One region of the Cupriavidus sp. 21MJTG02-4 genome, then DNA from elsewhere that is predicted to be linked to it. Evidence: predicted binding sites of a transcription regulator. Region 1 holds the regulator's gene; each other region holds the start of a gene.
The links. Region 1 encodes sigma-54, which starts transcription at its own class of promoters, with help from an activator protein. Its sites were predicted from a motif close to TGGCANGNAANCTGCTTT; they were not measured.
Positions count from the first base shown of each region.

Region 2: a site for sigma-54 is predicted at 1,104-1,121, ahead of AC3FKH_RS32075 (ATP-NAD kinase family protein). Genes of this name have one in related genera too.
Region 3: a site for sigma-54 is predicted at 1,244-1,261, ahead of AC3FKH_RS27485 (formate/nitrite transporter family protein). Genes of this name have one in related genera too.
Region 4: a site for sigma-54 is predicted at 1,129-1,146, ahead of AC3FKH_RS33775 (GTP cyclohydrolase II). Genes of this name have one in related genera too.

Region 1 is NZ_JBYOJP010000001.1:213,109-216,315, reverse strand. Features, by position in the region: gene AC3FKH_RS01020 (PTS sugar transporter subunit IIA) at 1-268, opposite strand, end outside; gene hpf (ribosome hibernation-promoting factor, HPF/YfiA family) at 650-1,003, opposite strand; gene AC3FKH_RS01010 (RNA polymerase factor sigma-54) at 1,053-2,531, opposite strand; gene lptB (LPS export ABC transporter ATP-binding protein) at 2,631-3,207, opposite strand, start outside.
Region 2 is NZ_JBYOJP010000026.1:51,418-54,624, forward strand. Features, by position in the region: gene AC3FKH_RS32070 (sigma-54-dependent Fis family transcriptional regulator) at 1-894, shown strand, start outside; gene AC3FKH_RS32075 (ATP-NAD kinase family protein) at 1,161-2,237, shown strand; gene AC3FKH_RS32080 (thiamine pyrophosphate-dependent dehydrogenase E1 component subunit alpha) at 2,269-3,207, shown strand, end outside.
Region 3 is NZ_JBYOJP010000017.1:99,229-102,435, reverse strand. Features, by position in the region: gene AC3FKH_RS27490 (YitT family protein) at 531-1,097, shown strand; gene AC3FKH_RS27485 (formate/nitrite transporter family protein) at 1,466-2,278, shown strand; gene AC3FKH_RS27480 (bifunctional protein-serine/threonine kinase/phosphatase) at 2,301-3,207, shown strand, end outside.
Region 4 is NZ_JBYOJP010000035.1:8,224-11,430, reverse strand. Features, by position in the region: gene AC3FKH_RS33780 (acyltransferase family protein) at 1-930, shown strand, start outside; gene AC3FKH_RS33775 (GTP cyclohydrolase II) at 1,206-2,444, shown strand; gene AC3FKH_RS33770 (URC4/urg3 family protein) at 2,441-3,207, shown strand, end outside.

The sequences.
Region 1 (3,207 bases):
CGAACGGGATCGGCTCGGCCAGCCGCATGAAGGCAGCCAGCGGTTGCTTCAGCCCCTTGATGCGCCCGTGCGGAATGGCCACGCCCGCGCCCAGACCGGTCGAACCCAGCGACTCGCGCGCGAACAGGTTGTCGGTCACGGTCGCCCGTGCCACGCCATGGTTGTTCTCGAATAGGAGCCCGGCTTGCTCGAATACACGCTTCTTGCTGGTGACGCTGAGGTCGAGGTTGATGTTGCCGGGTGGCAGCAGTTTGGCCAAACGATTCATGGGCGATGCGAGGATTTCAGTTAGCAGGCAGATCGGACTGCTCAGCCCGGAAACGAAGTGGGGCCGGATTGCGGCCACGCCATGGCTTCCCAGGCGTTCGGCCATTATAGAGCAGCGTCTCCCCTGTTCTTGTGCAATGCAGCGCCAGGCCCCTGTATGGCCTGGTCCGTGCTGGTGCCGCCACACCTGGGTACGGTGGTCGCGCCGGAGTCGCCACGCGCTATGTCTTGGAGAGCATACACCGTGCTGCGCCAGTTGCGAACACTTGTGTCCAGGACGCGCGCCCGGCCGGGGCTGCAGATGCAAAAAAGCCGCGCTACATGGCGCGGCTTGCTGTTATCAGTCCTGTTTCAGTGCCAGTCTTGCGACTGGCAGGCTTGATCATTGCTGCTGTAGTTGGGACTCGGCCATCTGGTACTTGACCGCTTCGCGGTCGTGGCCTTGCACGCGATCCTTATACCGAAGCACCTGGCGGTCCAGCTTGTCGACAAGTGCGTCGATGGCCGCATACAGGTCTTCGTGATGGGCTTCCACAAAAATGTCCTTGCCCCGAAGGTGCAAATTGATTTCCGCGTACTGACGCCTGTCCTTTTCCTTGTGATTGTCGACTGAGAGTAGCACGCTGACGCCAATGACTTGATCGAAATGCCTGACGATACGCTCCAGCTTCGTTTCCACGTACTCACGCAGCGGGGGCGTGATGTCCAGGTGGTGTCCACTGATCTTGAAGTTCATAGCGCTTCTCCTTCTGAAAGAGCTGCACCAGGCAGGCGGTGCAACTCGGCTACAAAGTCTTGCGGAGATTGACAGCAGGGATCTTCAGGGCTTCGCGATACTTGGCGACGGTACGGCGCGCGACAACGAAGCCTTGTTCACCCAGCAATTCGGCAATTCGGCTGTCGGAAAGAGGACTCCTCGGGTCTTCGGCTCCTATAAGTTGCTTGATCAAGGCGCGGATCGCCGTTGAGGAAGCCGCCCCACCGGTTTCGGTGGAAACGTGGCTGCCAAAAAAGTACTTCAGTTCGAAAGTACCCATCGGCGTTGCCATGTATTTATTGGTCGTCACCCGGGATATGGTTGACTCGTGTAATCCCAGTGTATCGGCAATCTCCCGCAAAACCAAGGGGCGCATCGCGATTTCCCCGTGCGTGAAGAAGTTCTTCTGACGCTCGACAATCGCCTGCGAAACTCGCAGGATCGTGTCGAACCTTTGCTGGATATTCTTGATCAGCCAGCGCGCTTCCTGCAGCTTTTGCTGCAGCCCCGCGGCACCGGATTCTCCCTTGGCACCGCGCAGGATCTGCGCGTACATGTCGTTGATGCGCAGGCGCGGCATCACATCCGGATTGAGCTGCGCGATCCAGCCGCCGCCGCCCTTGCGCACGAATACGTCGGGCACCACGAAGTCCGCTTCAGGGCGGCTGTAGGCGTGGCCCGGGTAGGGCGCGAGCGAGCGGATCAGTTCATGCGCGGCCTTGAGCGCCGCTTCATCAACCTGCAATGCTTTTTTCAGGCGCGTGTAGTCGCGCACGGCAAGCAGTTCGAGGTGATGGTTGACGATCGAGAGCGCCAGCTCGCGCTGCGGATGCTGCAGCCGGCGCAGCTGAAGGCTCAGGCATTCGGCGGCATTGCGCGCGCCCACGCCGGGCGGGTCGAAGCTTTGCAGCAGCGTGAGGATCGCCTGCAATTCGTCGACCTCGAATTCGAGTTCCTCGGGCAACTCGGTGCAGATCTCGTCGAGCGACGCGCTCAGGTAGCCATCGTCGTCGAGCGATTCGATCAGGAAGATCGCCAGGCCCTTGTCGCGCGTCGAGATCTTCAGCGGCGCGAGCTGCTCCATCAAGTGTTCGCGCAGGGTGGGCTCGGCGTCGCGCAGCTGCATGGGGGTCTTCTCGTCGTCCTCACCCTGCGGGCGCCGCGCGAAATCGTCCAGGCTCCAGTCGCTGCCGTAATCTTCGCTACCGCTGTCGCTATAGCTCTCATCCTCGCTGCCCGGGCTGCTGGCGTTCGCGTCGCTGTTGCCCTGCGGTTCGGCCGGTGCGGGCGCGGGTGCGCTCTGCAGGTTGACCGAGCCATCGGCCGCCACGCGCAGCGGGCTGTCGATCCAGTCGTTCTCGCGCTCCAGCAGCGGGTTTTCCGTCAAGGCCTGCTCGACTTCCTGCTGCAGCTCAAGCGTAGAAAGTTGCAGCAGCCGGATCGACTGCTGCAGTTGCGGCGTGAGTGCCAGATGCTGGGAGAGACGGAGCTGTAGCGACGGTTTCATGCGACCTATTCTATGCGCATCCAACCGATGTTGGAACGAAAATTGCTATCGCTGATGCTGCCTGATCGTCTCTGCCAAGCGCACCTGCCGCCCCAGGCTTCACATGCGGAAGTTCTCGCCCAGGTAGACGCGGCGCACCGACTCGTTGGCGATGATTTCGTCGGGCTGGCCCGATGCGAGTACGGTGCCTTCGCTGATGATGTACGCGTGGTCGCAGATGCCAAGCGTCTCGCGCACGTTGTGGTCGGTGATCAGCACGCCGATATTGCGCGCCTTGAGGAAGCTGACGATGCGCTGGATCTCGCCGACCGCGATCGGGTCCACGCCGGCGAACGGTTCATCGAGCAGGATGAAGCGTGGCGAGGACGCCAGCGCGCGTGCGATTTCCACGCGGCGGCGCTCGCCACCCGACAGCGACAGCGCAGGGTTGTTGCGCAGGTGGGCAATCTGCAGGTCGTCCAGCAGCGTATCCAGGCGGCTGTCGATCTCGGCTTTCGGCAGCGGCTTGCCGTTGACCAACTGCAGCTCCAGCACCGCGCGGATGTTCTCTTCCACATTGAGCTTGCGGAACACCGACGCTTCCTGCGGCAGGTAGGACAGGCCCATGCGCGCGCGCTCGTGGATGGCCAGGCCGCTGATGTGCTGACCGTCGAGCACGATATCGCCCTCGTCCAGC
Region 2 (3,207 bases), on a different contig from region 1:
CCAATCAACCTGTTGATCAACGGCGAGACCGGCAGCGGCAAGGAGTACCTTGCCAAGGCGCTGCACCTGGCCAGCGCGCGCCGCGGGCAGCCCTTCGTGGCGGTGAACTGCGCCGCCATTCCGGAAACGCTGATCGAGAGCGAGCTGTTTGGCCACCTGCCCAACAGCTTCTCAGGCGCCGGGCCGCGCGGCAAGCGCGGGCTGATCCAGGAAGCGGATGGCGGCACGCTGTTCCTCGACGAGATCGGCGACATGCCGCGCGAGTTGCAGTCGCGGCTGCTGCGCGTGCTGGCCGAGAGCGAGGTGCTGCCGATCGGCGCCGCGCGTCCGGTGCCGGTCCGCCTGCGCGTGATATCGGCGACCCATCACCGGCTGGAAGACCTGGTCGCGCAGGGACGCTTCCGCGAGGACCTGTTCTACCGGCTCAACGGTGCGCGCTTCGCGCTGCCGCCATTGCGCGATCGCACCGACTTCGAATGGCTCGTGCAGAAGATGCTCGATGAAGGCGGCCAGCGCGGCATCACGCTGTCGCCGCAGGCGCGCGATCTGCTTTGCCACCACCGCTGGCCTGGCAACCTGCGCGAGCTGCGCAACGTGCTGGAGTACGCGCGCGCGGTCTGCGCCGGCGGGTATATCAATGCCCATGACCTGCCCGATGGCCTGGGCGCCCCGATGCCAGTGTCCGCCGTGCCGGTGCTGCCTGCGCAGCCGGACGACGCGCCGGAACTGCCGCCCGAGGCCATGCTGCTGATGCAGTACCTGCGTGCGTCAGGCTGGAACCTGAGCGCTGTCGCGCGGCAGATCGGCGTGAGCCGCATGACGCTGTACCGACGCATGGAGCGCTACGGCATCCAGTCTCCCAACCGCCGCGACGGCGGCCCGCCCCAGCCATAACGGCCATCACGGCCATCACGGCCATCACGGCCATCACGGCCAGAACGCTGCCAACGATACAGCTGTCCAGCGCTGTACAGCTGCGCTGTGACACCTGTCACGCCATCAACGCCGCCGGCACTGCCTGAGCGGCGGCCTGCCCAGCCTTTTCTGCGGGTTATCCCGAAATCTTCCCGGTCCCCTGGGTCGCTACAGCGCGCCGCGCGTGCTGGCATAGCCATTGCAATATGCCTGTCAGTACAACGACAACAGACAGGAGACAGGCCATGGGGCAAGCACGGTCCGACGGCGCACCGCTGGTAGGCATCATCGCCAACCCGGTTTCGGCGCGCGATATCCGCCGCGTGATTGCCAATGCCAACAGCCTGCAGCTGGCCGATCGCGTCAACATCGTGCTGCGGCTGCTGGCCGCGCTGTCGGCCTGCGGCATCGACCGCGTGATGATGATGCCGGATCGCGAAGGCCTGCGCGTCATGCTGGCCCGCCATCTGACCCGCCACCAGGGGCCGGACGCCGGGCTGCCGGCGGTCGAGTACATCGACATGCCGGTCACGGCGCGCGTCGACGATACGCTGAATGCGGCGCGCCACATGGCCGATGCCGGCGTGGCCGTCATCATCGTGCTCGGCGGCGACGGCACGCACCGTGCGGTGGTGCGCGAATGCGGCGGCGTGCCGATCGCCGGCCTGTCTACCGGCACCAACAACGCCTTTCCGGAAATGCGCGAGCCGACCATCACGGGGTTGGCGGCAGGGCTGTACGCAACAGGGCAGGTGCCGGCCTCGCGCGCGCTGGCATCGAACAAGCGGCTCGATATCGTGATCCGCGATGCCGACGGCGGCTTCCGGCGCGATATCGCGCTCGTCGACGCGGTCATTGCCCATGAACACTTCATCGGCGCGCGGGCGCTGTGGAAAGCCGACACGCTGGCTGCCGTGTACGTAGCGTTCGCCGATCCGCAGGCCATTGGCCTGTCCGCCATCGCCGGGCTGCTGGAGCCGCTGGGCCGGCGCGAGCCGGGCGGCCTGGCGATCGAGCTGGCCGCGCCGGGGCAGGGCGAATTCGTGCTGCGCGCGCCGATTGCCCCGGGCCTGCTGTGCCCTGTTGACGTGGCCGGCTGGCAGTACCTCGAACATGCCCGGCCGCATCGCGTGCGCCAGCGGTCCGGCATCGTCGCGCTCGACGGCGAGCGCGAACTGTCCTTCGGGCCCTGCGACGAAGTCAGCATCACCCTGCACGAACACGCGTTCCGCAGCATCGACGTGGCCGCGTGCATGCGCTATGCCGCGCGCGAGCGGCTGATGCGCAGCGCATCTGTCACGCAACCAGCCAGCATGTATTGAGCAAGCCGTACCCCAACCCAAGGAGACAACCATGAGCGCCAGTGCCATGCAAGCCGGCCCCAGCGGGCTCGACAAGGAGACCCTGCTAACGGTGTATCGCAAGATGCGCACCATCCGCGATTTCGAGGAACGCCTGCACGTGGACTTCGGCCGCGGCGACATTCCGGGCTTCGTGCATCTTTACGCGGGCGAGGAAGCCGCGGGTGTCGGCATCCTCCATCACCTCCATGATGGCGACCGCATCGCCAGCACGCACCGCGGCCACGGCCACTGCATTGCCAAGGGCGTCGACCCGGTGGCGATGATGAAGGAGATCTACGGCAAGAAGGGCGGCTCGTGCAACGGCAAGGGCGGCTCCATGCATATCGCCGATCTGTCCAAGGGCATGATGGGCGCCAACGGCATCCTGGGCGCGGGCGCGCCGCTGATCTGCGGCGCCGCGCTGGCCGCCAAGTTCCGCGGCAAGGGCGAGGTCGGCATTACCTTCTGCGGCGACGGCGCCTCGAACCAGGGCACCTTCCTCGAAAGCCTGAACCTGGCCGCCGTGTGGAACCTGCCGGTGATCTTCGTGATCGAGAACAACGGCTATGCCGAGTCGACCTCGCGCGACTACGGCACCGCGGTGGACAGCTACGTGGATCGCGCGGCCGGCTTCGGCATTCCCGGCGTGACGGTGGACGGCACGGACTTCTTCGCCGTGCATGAGGCCGCCGGCGAAGTCATCCGCCGTGCGCGCGAAGGCGGCGGCCCCGCGTTGCTCGAATGCAAGATGGTTCGCTTCTACGGCCACTTTGAAGGCGATGCGCAGACCTATCGCGCGGCCGGCGAACTTGACGATATCCGCGCCAACCGCGATTGCCTGAAGCTGTTCACGCGCACGGTGACGCAGGGCGGCGTGATCTCGCGCGAGGAGTTCGAGGCGATCGATCGCGAAGTCGCCGCGCTGATCGAGCACGCGGTGCAGGAAGCC
Region 3 (3,207 bases), on a different contig from region 1:
TCGAAAACGCCGAGTATAACCGCGGGAATGGCAAATGTAGCAGCGGTCTCAGTCTCTTCATTGTGATTGCGGCGAATCCCGCCAGTCTATTTGGCTGATACCGAGAATGAGCGAACTCGTTGTTGCGTCACGACGTTGTGATCGATACTCGGTGTAAGCTGCGGGCCAATCCGTCGGTCTGGCGACAAACAGCAAGTCGAAGCGCGCAATCTGCGGTAGCCAAAAGCGTCCCGATAGCCCCCGCCCGCCGGACTTGTTTCGCCGTTTCTGCAGTTCGGTCGGCTCCGCCTCAGTTCTGGCCATTGTCTTGCCGCTTAGTCCCCCGATTTGGCGCGGTCTCCGTGCTGAACGAACCTGTCGCTTGGCGGCTGACAATTGACCAGGATCATGCAAGGGCGCGTCCAGCGTCGTTACACTTTGCCGGTCCCATAGTCCGTGCGCCCCACTTATCTTGATGGGCAGGTCTCGAAGCCGTCTTCACCCCCTCTGCCATGAAGCCCGCAGTTGTCCAACACACCCCCATAGAGAACTTGCAGGCACTGCTGATAGGCACACTGCTTGTCGCACTGGCGGTCTCCATGTTCAAGCAGGCAGGCTTGCTGTCGGGCGGTACGGCTGGTTTGGCATTCCTTGCCCATTACCTCGGCGGCATGCCGTTTAGCCTAGCGTTCTTCGTCTTCAACCTGCCCTTCTACTGGCTTGCGTGGAAATACATGGGCGGGACGTTCACTATCCGGACGTTCGTGGCCGTGCTGTTGTTCTCCGTCGAAGCCGACTTGCTGCCGCGCTGTCTCAGCTTCGCCACGCTCGATCCCACGCTTGCCGCAATACTGGGAGGAGCACTATTGGGCAACGGATTCCTGATTCTGTTTCGGCACAAGGCAAGTCTCGGCGGTGTCGGCATCCTTGCGCTCGTACTTCAGGAACGGCGCAACTGGCGTGCGGGCCATATCCAGATGGCGGTGGACGCTGCGATCGTCGCAGCGGCACTTCTGACCGTTCCATGGCCGCGCGTCGCTCTCTCCATTCTCGGTGCCGTTGTCCTCAACTTTGTGTTGACAACCAACCATCGCCCGGGACGCTACGTGGTCCAATGACCATGGCTGCTGGGTTCCCTCAGTCACCTGCCAGTGGACGGCGGTTGCCTGCACCACGATTGAATTGGATCCACGGCGCGCACCAAAAGCGCGCCGAATCTGCACCACGAACGACGAGGTGATCGTCCGAAACTGCTCCTCATCGCTGGCATGGAACATGCGACAGGATCTGGCATCAGGCTGATGACAGCCTGCTGCCAGCGTCGCTGCACTAGCGCCGCGCTGGCAAGCGGTACAAAAGTTCGTACCCTTTCGAACCCCTGTAGAAATCGAGGACAACGGCGTCCTTTCCCCGCTGACTGTGTATGGCGTGGGAAAGACGCCGTTTGTCTTTTGTGCGCCAACGAAGAAACGGAGAGGAACACCCAATGGCCTATCTCGCTCCCACCGAGTTCGTGACCAAGATGGTCGACGCCGGAGAATCCAAACTGTTGATGTCATCGCGCGACACGCTGATCCGGGCCTACATGGCTGGCGCCATCCTAGCGCTCTCTGCCGCATTTGCAGTCACGGTTACTGTCAATACCGGCAATGCCCTGGTTGGCGCCCTGCTCTTCCCCGTGGGCTTTTGTATGCTGTACCTGCTCGGCTTCGATCTGTTGACCGGCGTATTCACGCTGGCGCCGCTGGCTGTCCTGGATCGGCGCCCGGGTGCTACCTGGCAGGGCGTAATGAGGAACTGGGGCCTTGTGTTCTGCGGTAACTTCGCCGGCGCTTTCACCGTGGCTGTATTCATGGCCATCATCTTCACCTTCGGATTTTCCGAGGCACCCAATGCAATCGGGCAGAAGATCGGGCACATCGGCGAAGGCCGCACCGTTGGATATGCCGCACACGGTGCCGCTGGCATGCTGACTCTCTTTATCCGGGCTGTGATGTGCAACTGGATGGTCTCCACGGGCGTGGTGGCTGCAATGATGTCGACCTCGGTATCGGGAAAGGTGATCGGCATGTGGATGCCCATCCTCGTGTTCTTCTACATGGGATTCGAACACTCCATCGTTAACATGTTTCTGTTCCCGTCTGGACTCATGTTGGGTGGCAACTTCACCATCATGGACTATCTGATCTGGAACGAGATTCCGACTGTCCTGGGCAACGTTGTAGGCGGCTTGACGTTCGTCGGGGCTACGCTGTACAGCACGCACTACAAGACGGCGGCTAAACGCGTTCTCGGCTGATCGATGACATTGGTCGAAGCGAATGCACGGGCGACTCTGCATCAGCGTTGGCCAGCACTCTGAGGCGGGCCGGAAACCAGTCAACCAGGACTTTCATGGCGTGACACAACCGGCCGGCCACCAGCGCGTCACGAAGGGAATCGCGCTGGCACTGGCGGACGGCATCAGTACAAGCGCGGTGAGCCAGGTGGCTAGCGCCGCGGCCGTGCGAACCTTTCTTGAGGATTACTATTGCACGTCCGAAGCCTGGACAGTGCGGCGATCAGCACAGCGCGTGCTGGCGGCCATCAACTCGTGGCTGCACGCGCAGACCCGGCGCAGCGATGCCCGCTTCGACAGCGACCGGGGTTACGTATGTACCTTCAGTGCTCTGATTTTCAAGGCTCGGGAGGCTCACCTGGTGCACGTTGGCGATACTCGCGTCTATCGGTTGCACCGCCATACGCTGGAGCAACTGACCAACGATCATCGGATATGCGTTTCAGCTTCGGAAGCTTACCTGGGTCGTGCCTTGGGAGCGGGTCCGTTCGTCGAGATTGACTATCGCGCCTGGGACGTTGAAGCCGGAGAGATCTATCTGCTTGCCACCGATGGCGCCTACGAGCATCTGGACGCCTCGGATGTCCACCGGGCGCTGGCCGCCAGTGCCGGCGATCTGCAGTGCGCCGCGCTAGCCCTAACCGAGGTTGCGATCGAACGAGGAAGCCAGGACAACGTGACCGTGCAAATCGCGCGCGTCGATGCCTTGCCAGAACTCGATGCGCCGGGCGCGCGCATGCAAGCCGAACGGCTCGCCCTGCCGCCGCCTCTTACGCCGCGCATGAAGTTCGAGGGCTACACGATCGTCCGGCAGCTTCATGCGAGTGCCCGCAGCCATGTGCATCTGGCAGTGGACGATGATAGCGGCCAGTTTGTCGCATTGAAGATCC
Region 4 (3,207 bases), on a different contig from region 1:
GCGGTGCAGGTCTTCCTGGTGGTGAGCGGTTTCCTGGCGGCACGCAGCCTTGCGCCGCAGGGCAGGCTGGTGATCCGGCAGCATCCGTTGACCGCGGTCTGGCGCCGCTACCAGAAGCTGGTCACGCCGTATGCGGCGGCGATCCTGGTCAGCATTGCGGGGGCTGCCATTGCGCGGACGTGGATGGTCCATGACTCGATCCCCGCGCCGCCGCACCTGATGCAGTTCCTTGCCCATGTGCTGCTGCTCCATAACGTGCTGGATGTCGATGCCCTCTCGGCGGGCGTCTGGTACGTGGCGATCGACCTGCAGCTGTTCGCGCTGCTGGTGACGGCGCTGTGGCTGGCGCGCAGCGTCTCGGGTCGGGGCGCCCAGGCGGGCGTGGTAGTGGTGTCGGCGCTGGCGGTGGCCTCGTTGTTCTGGTTCAACCGCGATGCCGGCTGGGATATCTGGGCGGTGTATTTCTTCGGTGCCTATGGCATGGGCACGCTCGCGTACTGGGCCTCCAATGCCGAACGATCGGCCATTCCGCTCCTGTTGCTGGGAGCGCTCGGGCTCGCGGCACTGATCGTCGACTTCCGGCTGCGCATCGCGGTGGCGCTGGCCACGGCTTTGCTGCTGGCGGTGGCCAGGCGCGGCGGCTGGCTTGAAAGCTGGCCGCGCGCGGCGGTGGTGGGCTTCTTTGGCCGGATCTCCTATTCGGTGTTCCTGGTGCATTTCCCGGTCTGCCTGATTGTGAACGCGGTGGTTTCCCACCTGGCGCCGGGCAACCCGGTGCTCAACGCGCTGGGCATGCTGTTCGCCTGGCTGGCGAGCAATGTTGCGGGAACCTTGTTTTACCGCTATGTAGAAAGTGCCAGTCCGTTCGCCGCGCTGCGTGCGCTCGTGCCGGGCGGCCGCCGTGGCGCGCCGAAGGAATCGACGACCTGACCCTGTGGCCGGATCGCCGCGCTTCCCGCGCGGACCGCAACGGAAATCAGCGGCACGTAGCCATCCCGGCACGTGCCGCTTTTTCGTGGTGCGTGCGCGCCGCGCGCAGCGATGCCGCTTGCCCGTCCATGGTGCGGCCGGCGACCCGTTGCCCGCGTGCGACGGCCCACGCAAGGGACGGCAATGGGCATTGGGGGATGGCATGGAGATTGCCTAGTATGGAAGCGTAAACCTGACCGTTTGGTCAGGATTCCATCATGGAATCGAGGGCTGTCATGTCCGACCATATCGTCCTGACTTCGCACGCGCGCCGCGACAAACCGGCCGAGCCGATTCACTGGGGGGCGCCGACGGCAGCGGAGCGCGGGCCGGTGATTGCGAGCCTGACGGACCCCCAGCGGCGCAATGTGATCGGCACGCATTCGGGCGCCTATGCCATCTACCGGGCGCTGGCCGTGGCGTCGGGCCGCCTGCAGCGCGACCACCGGCCGGACCTGACCGATACCGCGCCGGCCGAGGCAATCGGCCCGCACCCGCAGTGGGCGGATGCGGACAAAATTGTCTCGCTCGACCCATGGGGCCATCTCGTTTCCAGTGTCTTTGCCGATCGTATCGCCGCGGGCGTGGACATCCGCCCGACCATCGCCGTGACGCGCGCGCACATCAACATGCCGGAGCTGGCCGCGGCGATTGCGGCGGGGCGGCTCAGGCCTGATGGCGACATCCTCCACGCCAACGGCGACGTGAAGGTCACCAAGGCGGCAGTGGATCCGGTCTGGTACCTGCCCGGGCTGGCGCGCCGTTTCGATATCAAGGAAACCGCGCTGCGGCGCAGCCTGTTCGAGCAGACCAGCGGCATGTTCCCGGAGCTGGTGACGCGGCCCGACCTGAAGGTCTTCCTGCCGCCGATCGGCGGCATGACGCTCTATTTCTTCGGCGATATCGCCAAGCTCGGCAAGCCCGACACCCACGTGGCTTGCCGCGTGCATGACGAGTGCAACGGCTCGGACGTGTTCGGCTCCGACATCTGCACCTGCCGCCCCTACCTCGCGCATGGCATTGAGGTTTGCATCGACATGGCCCAGCAAGGGGGCGTAGGCTTGGTGGTCTATAACCGGAAGGAAGGACGCGCGCTGGGCGAGGTGACAAAGTTCCTGGTCTACAACGCCCGCAAGCGCCAGGTCGGCGGCGACCGCGCCGAGACCTACTTCGCGCGCACCGAGTGCGTGGCCGGCGTGCAGGACATGCGCTTCCAGGAACTGATGCCGGATGTCTTCCACTGGCTCGGTATCCGGCGCATCGACCGCTGGGCGTCGATGAGCAATATGAAGCACGGTGCGCTGGTGGCCCAGGGCATCGAAGTCGTCGAACAGGTGGCCATACCCGAAGCACTGATCCCGGCGGATGCGCGCGTGGAAATCGACGCCAAGGTGGCGGCCGGCTATTTCACGCACTACACGCCGCCTGACGCCAACGAACTCGCCCTGGCAAAGGGCAGGGGGTTGAACGAATGAGCACGTATCCCGAAGCGGACCGGCCGGGCGGATCGACCGACGGCCACGGCAGCGGCTGGTACAGTCCGGTGCCGGCGGGGCATCCGGCTGCAGCGCTGCTTTGTGCCGAGGCGGTCCGAACGCATTGCGCGGCCGTCACCGAGCACGTGGCGGCCGGCCAGTCCGAACTGTTCACCTGGCATCCCGACCGGGTCCATGCGATTGCGGACTATGTCGCCAGCACCATCCGCCAGCGCTATCCGGACCTGCGCGTGCCGTACCACAGCCGCTGGCGCCACTTCGAAAGCGGCGGCTCCGGCGAGCGGCTCGACCGCTGGCAGATCCTGTGCGAGCGCGCCGCGCTGAGCGGCCCCGAGCACCGCGAGGACCGCGCCCGGATCGGCATCGACCTGGTCATTCCCAGCGTGCTGCTGGATGCCGGTGCCGGCCCCGACTGGCGCTACCGCGATCCGGCCAGCGACCTGATCCTGACCCGCTCGGAAGGTCTCGGCGTGGCCAGCTTCGACCTGTTCGCGCGCGGCGGCTTTTCGGCCGAGCCAGGCGATCCGCTGCGCGCCGATGCCGAGCGGCTGATGCGCATCGACGCATCGACCATCGCCACGGCCTTCCAGGTTGCGCAGCACAATCCGCTGGTCGGCCTGGAGGGGCGCGCCGGGCTGCTGCGCCGCCTGGGTGAAGTCATGCAGGCCACGCCAGCCGTGTTCGGCTCGCCGGCGCGCCTGGGCAACCTGTTCGACTATCTGAAGGCCAATGCGGTCGATGA